Regions from separate parts of the Chryseobacterium sp. FR054 genome, predicted to be linked through region 2. Evidence: riboswitches for the same ligand, from Rfam matches in the RefSeq annotation. Region 2 holds a riboswitch; the other holds the start of a gene.
The links. A riboswitch is a leader RNA that binds a small molecule or an ion and turns the genes downstream of it on or off. The one in region 2 is predicted to bind S-adenosylmethionine.

Region 1 (11,380 bases), 150 kb from region 2:
AATTCTCCATATAGTTTTAATTTTGGTCGTGTAGCACGAATGGTGCTGCATTATATATATTGGGATTGTTTGACAATTTTAATAATTTGGGTAATTTTGATAGATAGGACTGCGTTCTATCCTGGGCTAAATCGTCCCTTCGGGACTCTTCCTGGTAATTAATATATCGGTTATAGCAGTGTAATAATGGATGATAACAAAACTCTGCATTTGGCTCAAAATAACTACAACGGTAACGATCATTATATTGGTAAACTGTTACATTGCTACATTGTTACATTGATCTATTATTACATTAATTATTTGGTTTCACTTACTCTTAAAATATCTCCGAAGACACCTCTTGCGGTTACCTGTGCTCCGGCTCCGGCCCCCATGATGACGATAGGATTTTCGCCATAGCTTTCTGTGTAGATTTCGAAGATGGAATCTGAGCCTTTTAACTGTCCCAATGCTGAAGTGGCAGGAACAGAGATCAGTTTTACATCCAATTCGCCTTTATCTTTCTGCAGGTCACCGTGCAAATCACCGACATATCTCAATACATGGCCGGGTTCCTGATTTTCTTTGATCTTCTGATATTCTTCATCCAGTTCGTCAAGTCTCGAAAGGAATTCTGTTTTTGAAACTGAAAGTAAGCTTTCCGGCACCAGGTTCTGAATACTGATATCTTCAAATTCGTTGATTAAATCTAATTCTCTTGCCAAGATCAGTAGTTTTCTTGCTACATCATTTCCTGATAAATCTTCTCTCGGGTCCGGTTCTGTGTAACCTTTTTCCAACGCTTCGCTGATAATTGTTGAAAACTTATCGTTTCTCAAAGAAAAATTATTAAAGACGTAGCTCAGTGTTCCGGAGAATACTCCTTTTATTCTTGTGATATTTTCTCCTGAAAGGTGCAGCAGCTTGATGGTATCAATTAATGGAAGGCCTGCCCCTACATTGGTTTCGTACAGATAACGTCTGTTGTTTTTGCTTAACGTATATCTTAGTTTACGGTATTCTTCGATGGGAAGGGTATTGAATATTTTATTGGAAGAAACCAGATCGAAACCGTTTTCAGCAAGGGTATGATAGTTTTTAACGAAATCCTTACTTGCTGTATTATCCACAACAATAAGGTTCTCCAGCTGGTTTTCTCTGGAAAAACTGATCAGCTCCTGAACGTCTGACGAATGTTCTGCGGCAAGGACCTCATCTCTCCAGTTCGAATCAAAACCTTTTTTATTGAAAGCTATTTTCTTTGAGTTGGCAACAGCAACTACTTTAAGATCTATTTTTTTGCGTCTTTTAATTTCATCTGAAGATTCCAGAACCTGTTCTATCAGGGTTTTCCCAACGTTACCGTGACCAATAATTGCCAGATGAACGGTCTTTGGTTTTTTGAATATTTCAGATTCTATAATATTTTTGGTTTTTTCATCCTGTGAAGAAGTTACGACAATGTTCACCCTATTTTCGCCTGCCACCTGATTTAAAAGTAACGGAAAGACGTTGTTTCTCGCCAGTTCTGCAAAGACCTTGTTGAAGTCTTCCGCTACAAATCCTATTACAGAAACGTTATTGATACTATAAATCTGTGAGACTTTTCCTGATTTTCTTTCTGCTTCAAATTCATCGATAAGGCAGGCTACTGCTTTTTCAGCATCACTTTCGTGAACAAGAATAGAAATCCCGTTTTCTATGGCTTGCTGAGAGATTACGCCTACACTGATGCGTGCTAAGGTAAGCGCTTTAAAAATTCGTCCGTCAATTCCTATTTCTCCCAGGAAATCTTCTCCTTCAAATTTGACGATTGATCTGTTTTTTAAAAATTTTATTTCGTTAGCATTTTTCATTTCTCTATAAAATGTTTTTAATGATATTATTTAATTGTTGATATTCCATCAGGAAGGCATCGTGCCCGTGTATAGACCGGATCTCGTGATAAGAAATATTCTTCTTTGTCTTTTTTAAATTTTCAAAGCACGTCCGGATTTCGGAAGCTGGAAAGAAGAGGTCTGTATCTACGGAGATCATGTGCATTCGTGCCTGTATTTTCTCCAGTGCGGTTTCATCTGCATTAATATTCATCAGTAAATGATTCATCAGTTTATAAGCTTTTAAACTAAATCTTTCGTTTAATACATTCCCATGATATATTAACCAATCTTCTGATTTCAGTCTTTGTTTTTCCTGATCATAGTGGTTTTGAAATCTGCTGTTCAATGACTGTGGAGTTCTGTAACACAACATGGCATGAATTCTTGCTTTTTGTAAAGGTTCATCCTGGCTGTTCAATAAGAATTTCTGGACGAGGCACTGTGCATGAAGCCAGTCGTGGGTTCTGTAATCGCAGGCTATGGGAATACATATTTCTGCCAGCTCAGGCCGCTTGGCAAGCATTTCCCAGGCAATTCCTCCACCAAGTGAACCTCCGATAATGGCATATAGTTTTCTGATCTGTAAAGCTTCCAGCCCTTTCAGGAATATATTGGCTATATCTGATGGTGTAAAGTCTTCATAATCGTCAATTAAAAAATCATCATATCCGTTTCCGGGAATATTGAAGCACAGAACAGTATACTGACGGGTATCAACCACCTGATTTTCTCCTACCAGCTGTTTCCACCAGCCTTTTTCACCGGATACATCTGAGTTTCCGGTAAGGGCATGATTGATAAGAATAATCGGGGCTGTAAACAGGTCTTTCCCGAAGATCTGATAGGTCAGCGGGATGTTGTATTCTTTTTGGGAATATGTCTGATACGAAAGATTAATATAGTTTAGTTCTGTTTTCAATTCTATTATTTTAATACAATTGAAAATGCCACAGGAAATGGCTGAAAAGAACTTCAGTAAGTTATCTGTCCAAAATAATCTTGGTAGAACGTAGCACCTTCTCTGCTTGCGCAAAGGGTTGCTAAGGTTTCATCGGGTCTAATCCCTCAACCTTTCTTGATAACATTTTCAATATTTGAATGATCGAATGGTGCAAAGGTAGTTCTTTTCTTTTAAATATTTAAAAAAATTTTATTTAATATTAAAAAAGCCTATAAACAGAAGAGTTTCAGGGATGTGTTAAGGATTGTTCAGATGAAAAAAATTGGAATTATTTTTCAAAAAAACTACCTTCGTGCTGAAAAAAAATGATGAGATATGACTGTTGAAAAGGAAAGATTACAAAATATACAATGGAAAAACTGGGGTCCATACGTAAGCAACCGGCAATGGGGAAATGTACGGGAAGATTATAGCCCTAACGGAAATGCCTGGAATTTCACCAACCATGACAATGCCGAAAGCTATGCTTACCGGTGGGGGGAAGAAGGTATTGCCGGAATTTCTGATGTAAAGCAGCTTTTCTGTTTTGCATTTTCTTTCTGGAATAAGAAAGATAAGATCGTTAAGGAACGTTTTTTCGGGCTGAGTAATCCTCAGGGAAATCACGGGGAGGATATTAAGGAAATTTTTTATTACCTGGACAATACGCCTACTCACAGCTATATGAAGATGGTGTATAAGTACCCGATCAATGCGTTTCCGTATGATGAGCTTGTTACAGAGAACGGAAGACGCAGTAAGAAGGAGCCGGAATATGAAATTTTTGATACGGGAATCTTTGATAATGATGAGTATTTTGATATTTTTATTGAATACTGTAAGGCTGATCACAATAATATTCTTGCGAGGGTAACGGTTTGTAACAGAAGCCGGCATGCTGCCCCGATTGTAATAATGCCTACCGCCTGGTTCAGAAATAACTGGAAATGGGGCTATAATACCTACAAAGGCCAGTTGAATGCATCCGGTGACGGATCTATTGATATTGGGCACGACAGTATTTCAATTAAAAAGTTTTATTCAAGAAATACGGATGCACAGAGTGTTTTCTGTGATAATGAAACCAACACTTCCAAACTGTATGGCGCTCCTCATGCTGAAAATACCTATTTTAAAGATGGCATTAATGATTTTGTTATCTATGGAAGCAATACTGTAAATCCGGAAAAGAAGGGAACCAAAGCTTCTTTTTTAATTGATGAAATCATCGAAGCGGGAAAGTCCAAAACTTTTGACTTCAGACTGTGTCCGGAGGAAACGGATGAACCTTTTGAATTATTTGATGAAATTTTCAATACAAGGATTGCGGAAACCCATGAATTTTATAATGAAATTCAGAATGATACCACTGATGAAGATGAAAGAAATGTACAGAGACAGGCTTTTGCCGGGCTTTTATGGAACAAGCAGTTTTATCATTACAACATCGGAAAGTGGCTGAAAGGTGATCCCAATTTTGATGCTCCGAGAAATTTTAATGAATATGTAAGGAATACGGAGTGGAATCATCTTCACAATAAGGATATTATTTCGATGCCTGATAAATGGGAATATCCGTGGTATGCAACCTGGGATCTGGCGTTTCACTGTGTTCCGTTTTCTATTATCGATGCTGAGTTTGCAAAAGGACAGCTTCTTCTGCTTACGAAGGAATGGTATATGCATCCGAACGGGCAGCTTCCTGCCTACGAATGGAATATGAGTGATGTAAATCCCCCGGTACATGCCTGGTCCTGTTTCAGGGTTTTCAAAATTGATGAAAAACAAAACGGCAAACCCGATCTTTTATTCCTTGAGAAGGTATTCCAGAAACTGCTCCTTAATTTTACCTGGTGGGTAAACCGGAAGGATAAAAGCGGGAATAATATTTTCGGGGGTGGATTTCTGGGACTTGATAATATCGGAGCTTTCGACAGAAATATGGAACTGAAAGACGGTCAGCATCTTGAGCAGGCGGACGGAACAAGCTGGATGGCGATGTATGCGCTGAATATGATGCGGATTGCGATGGAACTTGCCCAATATTACCAGGTTTATGAAGATATGGCCATTAAATTTTTTGAACATTATCTGTATATCGCTGAAGCGATGGAAAACCTCGGAGACGGCAAAGAAGGTCTGTGGAATGAGGAAGACGGTTTCTTTTATGACGTGCTTCAGCTTGGCAACGGGGAAAGTGTTTCATTACGGTTAAGAAGCATCGTGGGACTGATTCCTTTGTTTGCTGTGGAGATTGTTGATCACAGATTATTGGAGAAGATGCCTAATTTCAGAAGCAGAATGGAGTGGATCTTAAAGAATAAGCCGGAACTTACCAAACTTGTTTCGCACTGGGATGAGGAAGGGCATGGCAGAAAGCACCTGATGAGTATTCTGCGTAAGAACAGGCTGACGAAAGTTTTAACCCGGATGCTTGACGAGAAGGAATTCCTGAGTACTTACGGAATCCGGGCAATGTCTAAAGTTTACGAGGAAAACCCGTTTGTATTTTCTGTACACGGATCTGAAAATGTGGTGTATTATACTCCGGCAGAAAGTGACAGCAGGATGTTTGGCGGCAACAGTAACTGGAGAGGGCCGATCTGGTTCCCGATCAACTTCCTGATCGTGGAAAGTTTACAGCGTTTCCATTTTTATTATGGCAACAGCTTAAAGGTGGAATTCCCTACCGGAAGCGGAGATAAGAGAAACCTGGATGAAGTGGCCCAAAACATCAGTCACAGGCTCTGTTCTATATTTTTAAAGGATGAAAACGGGCAGCGCGCCTTCAACGGTGGAAATGCCAAGTTCAATTATGATGAACATTTTAAGGATTATATTACTTTCTTTGAATATTTCCACGGGGACAACGGCCGGGGTGTAGGTGCTTCCCATCAGACGGGATGGACTGCCACGGTAGCCAAACTGCTCAAGCCGAGACTTACTTTTTAATGAACAATCAGTAATGGGTGATGAGTAATAAAAAAACCGGATAGATTGTCCGGTTTTTTGTGTTTAGAATATTAAATTATATTTTTTCTCCGTTTACAAGAACTTCGTATCCGATTTCTACATTCGGCTCAAGTGTTTTGGATACGGAACAGTATTTTTCAAAAGACAGCTGGGCTGCTTTTAAAGCTTTTTTAGGATCTATATTTCCTTCCAGAAGAAATTTTACTTTGATGGCTTTGAATGGTTTGGCATCTTCTACGGGAACTCTTTCCCCTTCTACTTCTGCCTGGAATCCTGTAATTTCCTGACGCTGTTTTTTCAGGATGGATACTACATCAATACCGCTGCATCCGGCAACGGCCATCAGAACACTTTCCATTGGAGAAACTCCTTTTGCTCCGGGTTGTGAAGTATTGTCCAGAAGGATGGAATTTCCCTGGGAGTTGGTACATTCAAATAGAAAATCGTCGTTTATTCTGTTCAGTGTTATCTTCATTATTGCTTATTGCTTATTGCTTATTGCTTATTGCTTATTGCTTATTGCTTATTGCTTATCGCAAAGTTATAAAATTCCTCTCGCTTTTATCTCCAGATATTTATTGATAACATCGATATTTAAATTTTCAGGAAGAGTATAAACGGTATAGATTCCGTATTTGCGTAATTCCTGGATGATGAGTTTTTTTTCGAATTCAAATTTTTCGGCGATAACCTCATCATAGATTTCCTGCATGTTTTCAGGATTTTTATGGATCAGGGTCTGAAGTTCTGAGTTTTTGAAGAAGACGACTACCAGCAGGTGATTTTTAGCAATTCCACGGAGGTATTTCAACTGGCGGTTCAGGCCGTCCAGTGTTTCAAAGTTTGTAAAAAGCAGTATGAGACTTCTCTGGTTAAGGGAATATTTTACGTCCTGATAAAGACGGTTGAAATCACTTTCAAAAAAATCTGTTTTGATGTTGTAAAGTGCTTCTGATATTTTTCTCAGCTGTCCTGATTTGTTTTCCGCAGCCACTTTATTTTCGGTTTTCTTTGAAAAGGTCATCATTCCGGCACGGTCTCCTTTCCTGAGAATGATGTGTGACAAAGCCATTGCCGCATTGATGGAATAATCCAGCAGACTCAGTCCGTTGAACGGCATTTTCATCGTCCGTCCTTTATCAATAAGGATGAATATACGCTGTGATTTTTCATCCTGAAACTGGTTGACCATTAACCGGTTCGCTTTGGAAGTGGCTTTCCAGTTGATGGTTCTTATATCATCTCCGGGAACATATTCTTTGATCTGCTCAAATTCCATAGTATGCCCCAGTTTTCTGATTTTTTTGATTCCACCCAGCATAAATTCGCTCTGCAAAGCCATCAGTTCATATTTTCTAAGGTGTACAAAAGAGGGATAAGAAGGCAGCATGGCATCTTTCTGGAAGCTGAATCTTTTAGCCACCAGCCCCAGAGGTGAAGATGCGTATATATTCAGACCTCCAAAGTGGTACTCCCCTCTTTCTTTGGGTTCCAGGCTGTACTGGAAATAGGTATTTCTTCCGGGATCGATTGTTTTCCGGATTAAAAAGTCTCTTTTCTGGAACTGGAAAGGGATTTCGTCAATAATTTTGGTACTGATCTTAAAACCGTAATTGTTTTTAATATCGATTTTGACGAAGTTTTCATCACCGTTTGACAGTTTTTCCGGAAGTATTCTTTGTGCCTGAAGCCCGTTTTTCTGATTAAACAGCAGCAGATAATCTACCATAGCTGCAAGAAAACAAATCACCAGCGCAACATGGGCAATGGTCATCAGAAAAGGAAAGAAAAATGCCAGAACATACAGGATCCCCACTCCGATGAGTGCAAAGAAAAAACGGGTATTGATGTATAGGTTCTTCATTAGTTTACAGGAAGCAGATTGCAGGTTATAGGTTATAGGTTATAGGTTATAGATAAATATATATTATTGGTTTAAGGAATTGGTTAACCCGTTTAACATTATTGAGATTTTTTGAAATTATTAATTGGGTTTCTATTTCTGCACAACTTGCTCTTGATATTTTTAAAAATTGTAAATAATCAGGTTTACTTTGTCTCGAATTTTCCTCTGCAATATTGGAAGGTACAGAAACTGCCGCTCTTCTTATTGGTGATAGTAATCCGTAGATTTCAGTTTTGGGAAAAGCATCAGTAATTCTATAAATTTCAGTAACAAAATGAACAGACTTCTTCCAAACCAAAAGCTCTTTAAAATTTGTCATATGTAATATTTTGTACTTTAATTAAATCAGGGCTCTCCATCAACTGCTGTCTGCTAACTATTACCTGCTGCCTATCTAGGAATTTCTATTCCTTCTAAAATCTGGCGGATAATTTCATCGGCGGTAAGACCTTCCATTTCTCTTTCCGGAGAAACGATCACTCTGTGTCTCAATACGGCATAACTGGCTTCTTTAATATCTTCCGGCGTTACGAAATCTCTTCCCCTTAATGCAGCAAAGGCTTTTGAAGCGGTAAGCAGAGCAAGAGAGGCTCTCGGAGAGGCACCGAGATAGAGGAACTGATTTTCCCTGGTATTGATGATAATTTTAGCAATATATTCCATCAGCTGGGATTCTACAATGATCTCTTTTACGAGATGCTGGTAATTTTTCAGCTGTTCAGCGGTAATTACACGGTTAACGCCTTCTGTTTTGTCTTCTTTTTTGCTTTCGTGCTGATTCTTAATGATGGCGATTTCCTGTTCCAGATTAGGATAGCCTACATTGATTTTAAACAGGAAACGATCCAGCTGGGCTTCAGGAAGTCTGTAAGTTCCTTCATGTTCAATCGGGTTTTGGGTAGCAACGACCAGGAAAGGTTCATCCATAATGTATCGGGTACCGTCCATTGTAATCTGTCTTTCTTCCATCACTTCAAACAGTGCAGCCTGGGTTTTCGCCGGAGAACGGTTGATCTCATCAATTAGGATAAAATTGGAGAAGATGGGTCCTTTTTTGAATTCGAATTCAGAGTTTTTCACACTGAAAACTGAAGTTCCCAAAATATCTGAAGGCATAAGATCAGGAGTAAACTGAATCCTGCTGAATCCCACATCGATGGTTTTTGCCAATAATTTTGCTGTAATTGTTTTTGCCACTCCCGGAACGCCTTCGATCAGAACGTGTCCGTTTGATAAAAGTGCAGCCAGAAGGTGTTCAATCATGTTTTCCTGTCCTACAATGACTTTTCCGATCTCCGTTTTTACTTTATCCAGGCTTGCGCGAAGTTCAATCATATCTATTCTGGACTGAAACTGGTCTTCACTTTTATTAAGATTAATAGAACTTTTAATTTCTAAGTTTTCGTTATCTAAGTTTTCCATATTTTTTTGTTTTTTCTGACAGGTTTATTCCTATGGCTGTTCTGACAGGACTTCATCCTATCTTTTGCTAAATCGTCCCGTTGGGACTCTTTTTTCTCATTCAATCAATCAGCAATGAAGAATATGGCAATAATCAGGATTGTGATACATTATTGATTCCTCACCAGCTAATCCATTGGTAGATTTTTATTATTTCAATATCCCATCAAGGAGTTTATTCATCCTTTCGAGGTCTTCTTTCATCACACTGGCGTATGGGTCCTGGGCTTTTCTGATAAGGGTGATGGCTTCCTCAATCATTTCTATACTTTTCCCGGTTTTCAGCTGCAGTTTTTTTGCAAATTCCATATCCAGGGTTTGGGTATCTATCAACAGGTCCATTCGTATTCTATTCAGGAAATACTGGGATTTTTTGGCCATCATATCATGGAAGTCTCCTTCCTGAAGATAAAGATTTCCTATACTTTTCACAAAATCTACTGAAGTATTTCTCAAGGGTTCAATGACAGGCACTATACGCTGTTTTCTTTTGGCATTGAAAAAGATGAACAATACAAGACCTCCCAAAAATACCCACCATGCATATTTGAGAGCCGGATTGGATAAAACAAACCTCATAAAAAAGCGTGATACCTTTCTGTTGCCATCTACAAACCAAAGGGTTTCTTTATCCTGAAGATAAGAAAAAACATCCTGTGCATAGCGGGTATTTCCCGGTTTCAGAAGGTAATAGTTGGTAAGAAATAGCGGCTCGCAGTGTACATAAACGGTTCCTTTTCCAAATTTGGTCTTTATAAAATTAACCTGGTCCGTATTATTTTTTTCCACTGTTTTTCCCAGGACTTCAATATTTGGTTTTATATAGGAGAAACCTCTTCCGGAAGGAAATTTATCTAAATGAATGAAATCATTCTGATATTTTTTATCTGTAAATTTCAATACATTTTCTTCGGCAAAGGAAATATCGGAATCAAAATAGCCTATTGTATCTGATATTTCTTTAGGCATATTGCTTACGATAAGCATTGCGTCGGAGCCTTTTGATACCTGATCAAGTATTTTGTTCCACGATTCTTTATCAATCCTGTGTTCGATGACCACAATATTATGAAGACCATTTTCTTTATGCCCGCTATAATAGTCATAAGGTGCCTGATCGATCTTTTTCAGTTTTCCTTTAAATAAATCTTTAGCCTCATTATTAAAAACAAAGAGTCCGAACGGAGATTTTTCGTTGACATCGAAGTTTTTCCGCCAGTCTGTTGTTTCTTTTTTATTGACTTCAAGCAATGCCAGGATAATCATCACAATGATGAATATGACAGCATATATTTTGAAGGTTTTACTCATGATTAATTCGTTTAGTTACGGTTTAAATGCCTGATAGCGGTCTTTAAATTTCACATAGCTCTGTTCATCGATACTGAATTCTCCATACCACACATAATCAAAGATATAAGAGAGTTCTGAGAATCCGTCTTTCAGATGAGGGGCTTTCAGCTCGGCAGCATAATCTTTATTTGTTTTTTCGGGATTCCAGTGGATCAGTTTTTTATCACTCAGCTTTTTAAGGACCAGTAAAAACTGATAGCGGACTGCTGAACGGTAATCTCCTTCTCTTTCAAACCGGGCAATACTTTCCGGAAAATTGATTTCATGGATATTTTCATGCAGTTCTTCAGCTTCAATATTTAATTTTTTATTTTTTTTGCCGAAGAAGAAGTTCCCTTCTTTCCCCATCAGGTATTTAATAATAAAATAAAGCAGAAATCCTACGAGAACAATGGCAAACAGACGGATAAAAATATCAGTCGCTTTCGCGGATTTACTGAAAACGGTTTCCCCGAAAATGCTCTCAAGGATTTTACTTATTTTCCTCATCAGCTTCTGGAAGAAAGATTCCCGCGGTTTGGAGGCAGAATAATCGAATTCATTGCCTTTGTATCTTGACTTCAGGTTTTCCTTAAAGCTCCTGGGATAGACTGTATTTTCTGAAACCGGCTTCCGGATCAGGACAGAATCTGCGCGCAGCATATTCCTGTAATGACCGGTATACAAAGAGTCTGCCGGATAAACTTCCGTCACAGGTTCTGTTTCATCATCCTGTGCATGAACGGAACCAAGTGAAAAAAACAGGAAAAGAAAAAGAAGCACTTTATTCATTGAGACCAATTGTATCTATTTCTGCGAGTTCCACTTTCTGATGAAGATCTGTTCTGCTGTCGTAGTACATCAGACCTGCATTTACATACATCAGGTTCGAAAGAAAAAGGGAAA
Region 2 (11,380 bases):
AACCAGCTTGCCGAAGCTAAGAAAATCTATGTTGTTGATGCTTTCTGCGGAACCAATGCAGATACAAGACTGAAAGTAAGGTTCATCGTTGAAGTAGCGTGGCAGGCCCATTTCGTTACGAATATGTTCATCCGTCCTTCCCACTACGAGCTTGAGAACTTCGGAGAACCTGATTTCACTGTTATCAACGGTTCCAAAACAACCAACCCGAACTGGGAAGCTCAGGGATTACACTCAGAAAACTTCATCATGTTCAATCTTACAGAAAAACTTCAGATCATTGGAGGTACCTGGTACGGAGGTGAAATGAAGAAAGGTATGTTTGCTATGATGAACTATTATCTTCCTTTAAAAGGAATGGCTTCTATGCACTGTTCCGCGAACGTTGGTGAAGAAGGGGATGTAGCTCTTTTCTTCGGCCTTTCAGGAACAGGTAAAACCACTTTATCTGCTGACCCTAAAAGATATCTTATCGGTGACGACGAACACGGCTGGGATCACAACGGAGTATTCAACTACGAAGGTGGTTGCTATGCTAAAGTAATCGATCTTTCCGAAGAAAAAGAACCGGATATTTTCAGAGCAATCAAAAGAGATGCGCTATTGGAAAATGTAGTCATAAACAACGGTGTTGCTGACTATAAAGACGGATCTATCACTGAAAATACAAGAGTATCTTATCCAATTTATCATATCAATAAAATTGTTCTTCCTTCAAAAGCAGGACATGCTAAAAAGATCGTTTATCTTTCCGCAGATGCGTTCGGAGTACTTCCTCCGGTTTCCATCTTGGATGATAACCAGGCACAGTACCACTTCCTTTGCGGATATACTTCCAAGTTAGCCGGAACAGAAAGAGGAATTACTGAACCTCAGCCGTCTTTCTCTCCTGCATTCGGAGAAGCATTCCTTACCCTTCACCCGACCATGTATTCTAAAACACTGATCGGAAAAATGAAAGAACACGGAGCAAAAGCTTATCTGGTAAACACTGGATGGAACGGAACAGGAAACAGAATCTCTCTGAAGGATACAAGAGCAATTATTGATGCGATCATTGATGGATCTATTGATAATGCGCCTAAAACAAGAGTTCCGGTCATGAACCTTGAAATTCCTACACAGCTTCCAAATGTTTCCGAAGGTATCCTTGATCCTAGAGAAACATACAGCAATGCTTCCGAGTGGGAAACAAAAGCAAAAGACCTTGCTGCAAGATATATCAAAAACTTTGAGCAGTACTGTGATACTGAAGAAGGAAGAAAACTGATTGCTTCAGGACCTCAATTGCAAGAACAGACTATCTAACTAATCAGATATTGTACAAATACAGAGCCTCATCACAGATGGGGCTTTTTACATTATAAGTGGGTTGGAAAACGCAAGAGACGCAAAAGACTTTAAATTATTATATTGTTTTTAAGGCGCAGGAAAATCAAAAATTTTCAGCAAGTTTATATGAAATAGGCGGTATCAATTTTATCGGAGATAAAATCATTGCACCTTATTAATGCAGCATAAAAATGTTTTTGCGACTTTGCGTACACCAACATTATGCACTTAATCTAAAAAAATCTGCATTATCTGCAGAATCAGCGGGCGAAATATTACATCCGGAATTATTTTAAACTAAGGATAGCTAACCGATATCCATCCATTCCGAATCCGGATAAAACCGCATCACAATTGGCCGCAGTTACAGATTTCTGGCGGAATTCCTCACGTTTGTATATATTGCTGATATGCACTTCGGTTTTCGGCTTCCTGATATTCTTTAAACAGTCTGCAATAGCATAAGAATAGTGTGTGTAGGCACCCGGATTGATGATTAATGCTTCAAAATCATCTCTTTGCAGCCTGTTGATAATTTCTCCTTCAGTATTAGACTGATAATAGTCCAGTTCATGAGCAGGGAACTCATTTTTAAGTTCTGTAAAGCAGGTTTCCATAGAGATATTTCCATAAATCTCCGGTTCTCTTGTGCCCAGCAGGTTCAGATTGGGTCCGTTGACAATTAAAATTTTCATTCTATAAATTTAGAAAGATTAGTTCAGCTGATGAAGCGTTTTCTTTCTTAATCTCAGTTTTTTATTCATTGAGATATTCATAATGATATTTATCATGTTTGTATAATTGATAATGATGTAATGCTTTGGTGTAGCGTATTTTAATTAAAAATTAACTTAATTTTTGAAAAATTTTCATTAAAAATTTATAAGTCTACTTGTTTTGTAGACTAATTGTTTTTAGATTTGCACTCATATTTCGATCGGCTTATAAAGAAAGATGGAGGGAACTGACCCTGTGAAATCTTAACAACCTGCCCCGGTGCAAGGTGTTACATTCAGCCTTTAAAGGAAAAATAAGCATTTGGTTAATCGTATTTATCGATGCCCTTTGCTGACTTTTCTGCAAAGGGCAAATTTTTAATATATGATAAACAAAATTGATTATGATTGCTAAAAAATTAATTAATTCTAAAGCCTGGATTCCTCCTGTTGCTGTATTTTTCCTGGGAATTGCCAGTGTAAACGCGCAGGAAACCAAACTGAAAAAAGATACGATCCGCGAAAAAGAAATTGATGAAGTCGTGGTGGTGGCTTATGGGAAGGCAAAAAGAAACAGCTATACAGGATCCGTAGCTACCATTTCCAGTGATAAAATCAACAACAGACCTGTTACCAATATTACAAAGGCACTGGAAGGACAGGTCCCGGGAATTCAGGCGGCAAGTGCTTCAGGACAACCGGGTTCCACGGCTTCCATCAGAATACGGGGAATCGGTTCCGTAAGTGCTTCCAGTGATCCGCTTTTTGTGGTAGACGGAATTCCTTTTGACGGAAACATCAATTCTATCAGTCCGAATGATATTGAATCCATCAGTGTACTTAAAGATGCTACGGCAAGTGCTTTGTATGGTTCAAGGGGTGCAAATGGAATCATCATCATTACCACCAAATCCGGTAAAAAAGGAGAAGCAAAGATCAATTTCAATATCAGCCAGGGATTTTCCGGAAGAGCGGTTAAGGATTACGAACAGGTGCGTACAGATCAGTATTTCCAGTTGTACTGGGAGGCATTGAGAAACGGGTATAAATCTGATAAAATCTCTTTACAGCAGGCTGCACAGATGGCTTCGGACAATCTGGTTTCCTCTTTGGGGATCAATCCGTACGGGCCGGGATATCCGAATCCGGTAGGAACAGACGGTAAACTTATTCCGGGAGCAAAAGCTTTGTGGAATGACGACTGGAGAGACGTGCTTCAGAGAATGGCCTCCAGGAATCAGGTTGATTTCGATGTCAGCGGGGGAAGTGATAAAAGTAATTATTTCTTTTCACTGGGGTATCTGGATGATAAAGGAATTGCCATTGAATCCGGGTTTAAGAAATACAGCACACGTTTAAAACTCAATTCGGAAGTAAAAAAATGGCTGAATGTAGGGGTGAATTTAAGCTATACCAACAGTATTCAGCAGGCTCCTACCTCTTCGGATTCCAAAGCGAGCAATGTAATCCAGGCCGCAAGATCTGTCCCTTCTTTTTATCCGTACTATGAAAGAAATCCGGACGGAAGTTACAGACTGAATGCAGCCGGAGACAGGATTTTCGATTTTGGAAAATACAGGCCGAGTAATGCGCTTCAGAACCAGAACCTCGCAGCCACACTGCCTTTGGATAAAAATGAAAACAGGGAAGATAACTTTTCAGGAAAAGGGTTCCTTGATTTCACTTTCCTGCCTGAGCTGAAATTTAAATCAAGCTTCTCCGCAGACCTGGTGAACTATAACGGACATTATTACACCAATCCGATCCTGGGACAGGGGACCGAAACCGGAGGTTCGGTGAGCCGTTCCAATTCCAGAACATTCTCCTATACCACAAGTAATATTCTGACGTATGATAAAAAATTCGGACAGCATCATATCAATATCCTGGCAGGACAGGAGTTTTATAAATATGATTACCAGACGATTTCCGGGTCCAGAAGCCAGTTTTCTCTCCCATATTACTATGAGCCGGGTGCAGCAGCTTTGTTGGGAAGTTTTACAGGAAAGAGTGATAAGCTGACGCTGTTAAGTTTCCTGGGAAAGGCTGAATACGATTTTAAAAATACCTATTTTCTTTCAGCATCAGCAAGAACAGACGGTTCATCCCGTTTTTACGGAGATAACAGATGGGGGAAATTCTGGTCGGTAGGAGCTTCATGGAAAGCTTCCAACGAAGACTTTATTAAAGATCTGAACTTCTTTAACCAGCTGACTTTACGGGCAAGTTACGGAGGCCAGGGAAATGATAAACTGGGCACACTGTATGCCTATCAGGAATTATATAAATTTTACAATAACCTCGGCGAACCGGGAACCGTATTGAATAAAACAGCAACCAATGACGTAAAATGGGAAACCAATCTTAATTTCAATGCAGGACTTGAATTTGCCATCCTCAACAACAGGATCAAAGGAAATATAGAATATTTTAAACGGAAGAGCCAGGACCTTTTATTCAATATGCCGACAGCTCCTTCACTGGGGATCAGTGATTTTCCGGCTAATATCGGAACGATACAGAATACCGGGTTTGAATTTTCACTTTTCACAACCCCCATCAAAAATGATGATTTTGAATGGAATGTAGATGTAAATCTGAGTACCCTGAAGAATAAGATCCTTAAACTTCCTAAAGGAACCGTTATCAGCGGAACAAAACGCATGCAGGAGGGTGGGTCTATCTATGATTTCTTTATCCAGGAATGGAAAGGGGTAGATCCGGCTACCGGAAAACCTTTATGGAGATATATTTATCAGGATGAAAACGGAAATACAATAGACGGAACGACTTCGGAATACGGAAAAGCAACCAAAACCCCACAGGGATCTGCATTGCCAAAATTAACGGGGGGAATTACCACCAGTATTGCTTATAAGAACTTTGATTTTTCTGCCCTGCTTTCTTTCAGCTTAGGAGGAAAAATCCTGGATACGGATTATACATCCCTGATGAGCAACGGAAGTGCCGGCGGACGGGCCTGGAGCGCCGAAATGCTGAACAGGTGGACTCCGGATAACCCTTATACGGACGTACCTTCTCTAAGCACCACAACAAATAACTGGAATTCAAGCTCGTCCAGATTCCTGTACTCCGGATCATATGCAAGACTTAAAAACGTAAATCTGGGCTATACACTTCCTTCAGATTATTTTGAAAAACTGGGACTGAAGAAATTCAGGATTTATATTCAGGCAGAAAACCTGCTGACATTCTACAAGCATAAAGGACTGGATCCTGAACAGGCATTGGACGGAACCACTTATTTCAGGTATCCGGCCATGAGAACGGTAACTTTCGGACTTCAGGCAACGCTTTAACCCTTAAAATTGAAACAATGAAAAAATTAAAATATTTATCTTTTGCCCTTATCGCTATATGGTCTCTTACCAGCTGCGAAAATGAACTGGAAACAGCTCCTACGGATCAGGCCAGTGGTGAAGAAGTTTTTAAAACCGCCGAAAGTGCAGAAACCGTAATTAACGGAACCTGGGCTAAATTCAATGACGACGGAACAACTTATGCGAACATCGGGTACTCAACGGTACTCAGAACAAGTGATGCAATGGGAAGTGATGTAGCTGTACTGACCAATAAATACGGGTTTCCTACGGCCTATGCTTTTGCTGAAATGGTGAACAGCACGGCAGGCCGCCCGCAGTTTATCTGGACAATGCTGTATTCCACGATCAACAATATGAATAATGTGATCGCCCGTATTGACGGAACGGAAGGAAGCCAGGCCAAAAAAGATCAGGTGAAAGGTCAGGCTAAAGCACTTCGTGCCTTCTGTTATCTCAATCTGGCCAGCTTTTACCAGTTCAGTTATCTCAAAGATAAATCGGCTTTAACAGCTCCGGTCTATACGGAACCTTCAACAATTAATTCTGTTCCGAAGAAAAGAGCAAGTCTTGAAGAGATCTATACTTTAATCAAAAGTGACCTGACGGAGGCAGATAACCTGCTGAAAAATTATACCAGAAATAATAAAGATAAAATCGACCGGTCGGTAGTCAATGGTCTTCTGGCAAGAACTTACCTGAATACCGGGGAATGGAGCAAAGCAGCTGAAGCGGCAAGAACGGCAAGAAACGGCTTCCCTCTGATGACTCCTGAAAAGTACAAAGAAGGATTCAATGATATCAGCAATGGAGAATGGATCTGGGGGCACGGACAAAACCAGGAACAGTCGGATGCCAGTTATGCGTTCCATTATCTGGATGTATCTTCTTCAGGAAGCTATTATTACAGCTTTATGGCGGATCCTTATTTTAAAGATCTTTTTGATGCCAATGACATAAGAACCCAGTTGTTTTCCTGGGACGGCCTTCCGGGAAGAGAAGGGCTGCTGAGATATGCCAAATTTAAATTTAAAGCCAATCTCATTGCGGATATTGTACTGATGAGAGCCGCAGAAATGTATCTGATTGAGGCGGAAGGAGAAGCCAGAGCCGGAAATATCACCAATGCAGTAGCAGCCTTGAATCAGCTGAAATCGGCAAGACATGCCAATCCTTACAGCGGATCACCGGCCCAGAATGAAGTCGTGAAAGCCATTCTCACCGAAAGAAGAAAAGAATTATTCGGGGAAGGATTCTCCCTTTCAGATATAATCCGTACCCAGGGAACGGTAGAAAGAAAAGCATTTGTGGATAACGAAGGAAAACCGGTTAAAGTCCAGATCACCACTCCGGACGGAACAGTAAAAACAGTCAACGGAAGAGGACACTCAGTCCTGAATCTCCCGGACCAGAGTTCTTTTGTCCCCAACAGCAGATATTATCTGTTCAGTATTCCGCAGAAGGAAATAGAGAACAATCCGAACCTGTAATAATTAGATTTGATTTTTTTAGCCATCGCTTAGTGCGGTGGCTTTTTTTATTAAAATTGTAATTAATCAATTTGAAGATTCTCTTGCAATAATTTCCTTACTTCCCAAATGTCTCATTATTGCGGCCAGCTTACAAAGATCATAATCTATCATATCTCTTTCTCCACTCATTACTTTCTGTAAAAATTCCCAGTCATCTGTAAGGCTGCCCATAGTGAGATCAACAGGTTTTTTATAAGGATCGTATAATTCTTCATCAGTAATATTCCAGTATAAATCCTGATCCGAAAAGACAGGCCGGCTGTTATCCATGCTGCCCAGTTTCGAAAGAAGAACTTCAAGTAATATTTTCAGATCTCCGATTTTCATAAGGTTATTGTTTTGCATTGAGTTGAGATATTTCTGTCCGGTCAATTTAAAAAAAAGAGACTTTCTTTAGAAACAGACACAGACTGTACCGTTACAAAACTATTGCTTTTACTGATAAAATACGGAACAGTTCTTGATAGATTTTTAATAAAAGCAGTTGATTATTTTTATTGACAGCTATTTTGAATACATTCAAATTTAAAAACCTCATTCATAAAAAATGTTTACCTTTGTATGATATGAACCTGTTCAGATGGATATTAGCATTCTATTTCATGGCATTATCACTCATGCCATGTGAAGATGTGCACCTGCCTTCCGGTTCAGAGAATGTGAAACTTGCCTTTAATATGGAAGAGTCTCACTCCAAAGACAAAGGGGATATTTGTTCTCCGCTCTGTACATGCAGCTGCTGTCAGATTACGGTATCTGCTTTCAAAATGTATTCCCTGCTGAAAATTCCGGATCATATCCCGGCTTATTTCTCAAAGAAAATTCTTTTTCAGAAAAACAACTTCGCTTACCAGGTGTATGACCACATCTGGCAGCCTCCCAAGATTTAATTTTTACTGATAATCAGGAAGAGATCTTCTTGAGTACATGAACTTTGCAATTTCATTGCAGAGACCTTCATGATATATTTGTGCCGGAATACCATTCCTGTACAGTTATTTATCCATAAAAATTAAAATACATTGTGTTAGATAAAATCATAAAATTCAGCATCAAAAACAAGGTCGTTGTTGGCATCATGACCCTGCTGCTGATTATCTGGGGAGTATGGAGCGCTACCAGGCTTCCCATAGATGCCGTACCTGATATTACCAACAATCAGGTGCAGATTATCACAGTATGTCCTACACTGGCAGGACAGGAAGTGGAGCAGCTGGTTACCTTTCCGATTGAGCAGAGTATTGCCAATGTTCCGGATATAGAAGAAACAAGAAGTATCTCAAGGTTCGGACTTTCCGTAATTACTGTTGTTTTCAAGGAAAATGTAGACGTTTACTTTGCCAGACAGCTGGTGAACGAACGTCTGAAGCAGGCCGCCGAAGAAATTCCCAAAGGAGTAGGAACCCCGGAACTGGCCCCCGTAAGTACAGGACTGGGAGAGGTCTATCAGTATATCCTCCACCCGAAAAAAGGAAGCGAGAAAAAATACGATGCCAGAGAACTCCGTACCATGCAGGACTGGATCGTTCGCAGACAGCTGAACGGAACTCCGGGAGTGGCAGAAGTAAACAGCTTTGGAGGAGAATTAAAACAATATGAAGTAGCCGTAAATCCGGACCGCCTGAAAGCAATGGGAGTAAGTATTACCGATATCTTTACCGCACTGGAAAAAAATAACCAGAATACAGGTGGAGCTTATATTGATAAAAAACCTAATGCCTATTTCATCCGGGGAATCGGTTTTGTAACTTCACTGGACGATATTAAAAGCATTGCCGTAAAAAATGAAACAGGAAGCGTTCCGATCTTTATCAAAGACGTTGCAGACGTACGGCTTGGTAGTGCGGTTCGTTATGGAGCATTAACCTATGACGGAAAAGTAGATGCCGTGGGTGGTGTTGTAATGATGCTGAAAGGTGCCAACAGCAACGAAGTCGTAAGTAACATCAAAGCAAAAATTCCTACCATTCAGAAATCCCTTCCCGATGATGTGGTGATAGAACCGTTTCTGGACAGAACAGACCTGGTAGGAAGAGCCATCAGCACCGTAGAAAAAAACCTGATAGAAGGAGCCCTGATCGTTATCTTCGTCCTGGTTGTCTTTCTGGGGAATTTCAGAGCCGGACTGATTGTAGCTTCAGCCATTCCGCTGTCATTGCTTTTTGCATTGGGAATGATGAATGTATTTGGGGTAAGTGCCAATTTAATGAGCCTCGGAGCCATAGATTTCGGTCTCATTGTAGACGGGGCCGTCATTATTGTGGAAGCCACGCTTCATCATCTGGGTATCCGGAAATCCGTAGGAAGGCTTACCCAGAGTGAAATGGATGAAGAAGTTTTCCTTTCCGCATCCAAGATCCGGAACAGTGCCGCATTTGGAGAGATTATTATCCTCATCGTTTACATTCCGATTCTTACCTTAGTAGGAGTTGAAGGAAAAATGTTTACGCCGATGGCTAAAACAGTCGGATTTGCCATTTTAGGAGCACTGATCCTTTCACTGACCTATATTCCGATGATGAGCGCCCTGTTCTTATCTAAAAATATATCCCATAAAGAAACCTTTTCAGATAAAATGATGAATTATCTGCAGAAGATCTATCAGCCATTACTGCATAAGGCGGTCAAAATAAAATATATCGTCGTTTCAGCGACTGTTTTCATATTCGTCATTACCGTTTTTATTTTCAAAAATATGGGGGGAGAATTTATTCCCCAGCTGAAGGAAGGAGACTATGCTTTCCACTGTATTCTTCCGCAGGGAAGTTCACTGAGCCAGAGTATAGAGACTTCTATGCAGGCTTCACGGATCATTAAACAGTTTGATGAGGTGAAAATGGTAGTCGGGAAAACCGGCTCTGCCGAAGTTCCTACCGATCCCATGCCTCCCGAAGCTACCGATATGATTATCGTTTTAAAGCCAAAGAGCGAATGGAAATCAAAAAAATCTTACGAAGAACTGGGAGATGAGATCAGTGAAAAGCTGGAAAATATTCCGGGCGTTTTCTTTGAAAAGAACCAGCCGATCCAGATGCGTTTCAACGAGCTGATGACGGGGATCAGACAGGATGTTGCCGTTAAAATTTTCGGTGAAAACCTGGATTCCCTTGCAATTTATGCAGATAAAGTAGGAAAGATTATTCAGACCGTTGAAGGAGCTACGGCCCCACAGATCGAAAGAGTAAGCGGACTTCCGCAGATCAATGTGGTATACGACAGAACGCGGATGGCCAATTACGGACTGAATATTGAGGATGTAAACAATGCCGTAAGCACAGCATTTGCGGGAAAAGCAGCAGGACAGGTTTTTGAAAATGAAAGGCGCTTTGATCTCGTAGTCCGTCTCGACAGCCTTCACAGAACCAATATTGATGATGTAAACAACCTCATGATCTCTGCCGGTTCGGGAGCACAGATCCCATTATCTCAGGTCGCTAACATCAGTTACAAACTGGGACCTGCACAGATCAGCCGTGAAGAAGGAAAAAGAAGAATTGTAATCGGTTTTAATGTAAAAGACCGGGATGTGCAGAGTGTGGTAAAAGATATTCAGGCAAAACTGGATAAAGAAGTTAAACTGCCTTCAGGATATTACTTTACCTATGGCGGTCAGTTTGAAAACCTTCAGGAAGCCAGTAAACGTCTGATGATTGCCGTTCCGGTTTCCCTGTTCCTGATCTTTATGCTGCTGTACTTTACCTTCCATTCATTCAAACAGGCAGCCCTGATCTTTACAGCCATTCCAATGAGTGCTATTGGAGGAGTTTTCGCATTGTTGTTAAGAGATATGCCGTTCAGTATCAGCGCCGGGATCGGATTTATTGCCCTTTTCGGAGTAGCCGTGCTTAACGGAATTGTCCTGATCGGAACATTCAATCAGCTGGAGAAAGAAGGCGAAACCAATGTGATGAAAAGAGTATATAAAGGTACCAGAACCAGGCTCAGACCTGTTTTGATGACCGCAACCGTTGCTTCACTGGGATTCCTGCCGATGGCGATTTCCACAGGAGCCGGAGCAGAAGTACAGAAACCTCTGGCAACCGTAGTGATTGGAGGGCTGGTAACGGCAACCTTCCTTACTTTATTCGTTTTACCAATGCTTTATATTATTTTTAATACAAAAGTTTCAAAAAGAAATTTTAAAATAAAACCTTCCGTAACGGTGATCGTGTTTGGACTTCTGATGACCGGGCAGCTTTTTAATGCACAGACCCGCCGGATCTCGGTTGAGCAGGCCGTAGAAATAGCAACAGAGAATAACCTGACTTTAAAATCAAAAGCCCTCAGTGTGCAATCTGCGGAAGCCCTGAGAGGAACGGCAAAAGAACTTCCCAAGCTGAATTTTGAAGCACAGCTGGGACAATACAACAGTCCGAAATTCGACCAGTCGTTCTCCATTTCGCAGAGCATTCCTTTTCCAACGCTTTTTAAAGCAAGAAGAGAACTGATTAATGAAAAC

Region 1: it holds a riboswitch for S-adenosylmethionine, as region 2 does, so the genes downstream of both, AC106S_RS20815 (alpha/beta fold hydrolase) here and AC106S_RS21565 (SusC/RagA family TonB-linked outer membrane protein) in region 2, are expected to answer to the same signal.

What each region holds. Positions count from the first base shown of each region.
Region 1 covers NZ_JBXDSA010000006.1:13,161-24,540, forward strand. Annotated here, with positions in the region: gene AC106S_RS20805 (O-succinylhomoserine sulfhydrylase) at 1-10, opposite strand, end outside; gene AC106S_RS20810 (ACT domain-containing protein) at 300-1,838, opposite strand; gene AC106S_RS20815 (alpha/beta fold hydrolase) at 1,843-2,781, opposite strand; SAM riboswitch class I at 2,840-2,947, opposite strand; gene AC106S_RS20820 (MGH1-like glycoside hydrolase domain-containing protein) at 3,139-5,754, shown strand; gene AC106S_RS20825 (OsmC family protein) at 5,831-6,250, opposite strand; gene AC106S_RS20830 (DUF58 domain-containing protein) at 6,317-7,639, opposite strand; gene AC106S_RS20835 (four helix bundle protein) at 7,686-8,000, opposite strand; gene AC106S_RS20840 (AAA family ATPase) at 8,072-9,103, opposite strand; gene AC106S_RS20845 (DUF4350 domain-containing protein) at 9,293-10,453, opposite strand; gene AC106S_RS20850 (DUF4129 domain-containing protein) at 10,469-11,266, opposite strand; gene AC106S_RS20855 (DUF4013 domain-containing protein) at 11,259-11,380, opposite strand, start outside.
Region 2 covers NZ_JBXDSA010000006.1:158,352-169,731, reverse strand. Annotated here, with positions in the region: gene pckA (phosphoenolpyruvate carboxykinase (ATP)) at 1-1,308, shown strand, start outside; gene AC106S_RS21570 (type II 3-dehydroquinate dehydratase) at 1,620-2,027, opposite strand; SAM riboswitch class I at 2,272-2,369, shown strand; gene AC106S_RS21565 (SusC/RagA family TonB-linked outer membrane protein) at 2,453-5,368, shown strand; gene AC106S_RS21560 (RagB/SusD family nutrient uptake outer membrane protein) at 5,386-6,879, shown strand; gene AC106S_RS21555 (hypothetical protein) at 6,946-7,248, opposite strand; gene AC106S_RS21550 (DUF6660 family protein) at 7,488-7,811, shown strand; gene AC106S_RS21545 (CusA/CzcA family heavy metal efflux RND transporter) at 7,946-11,380, shown strand, end outside.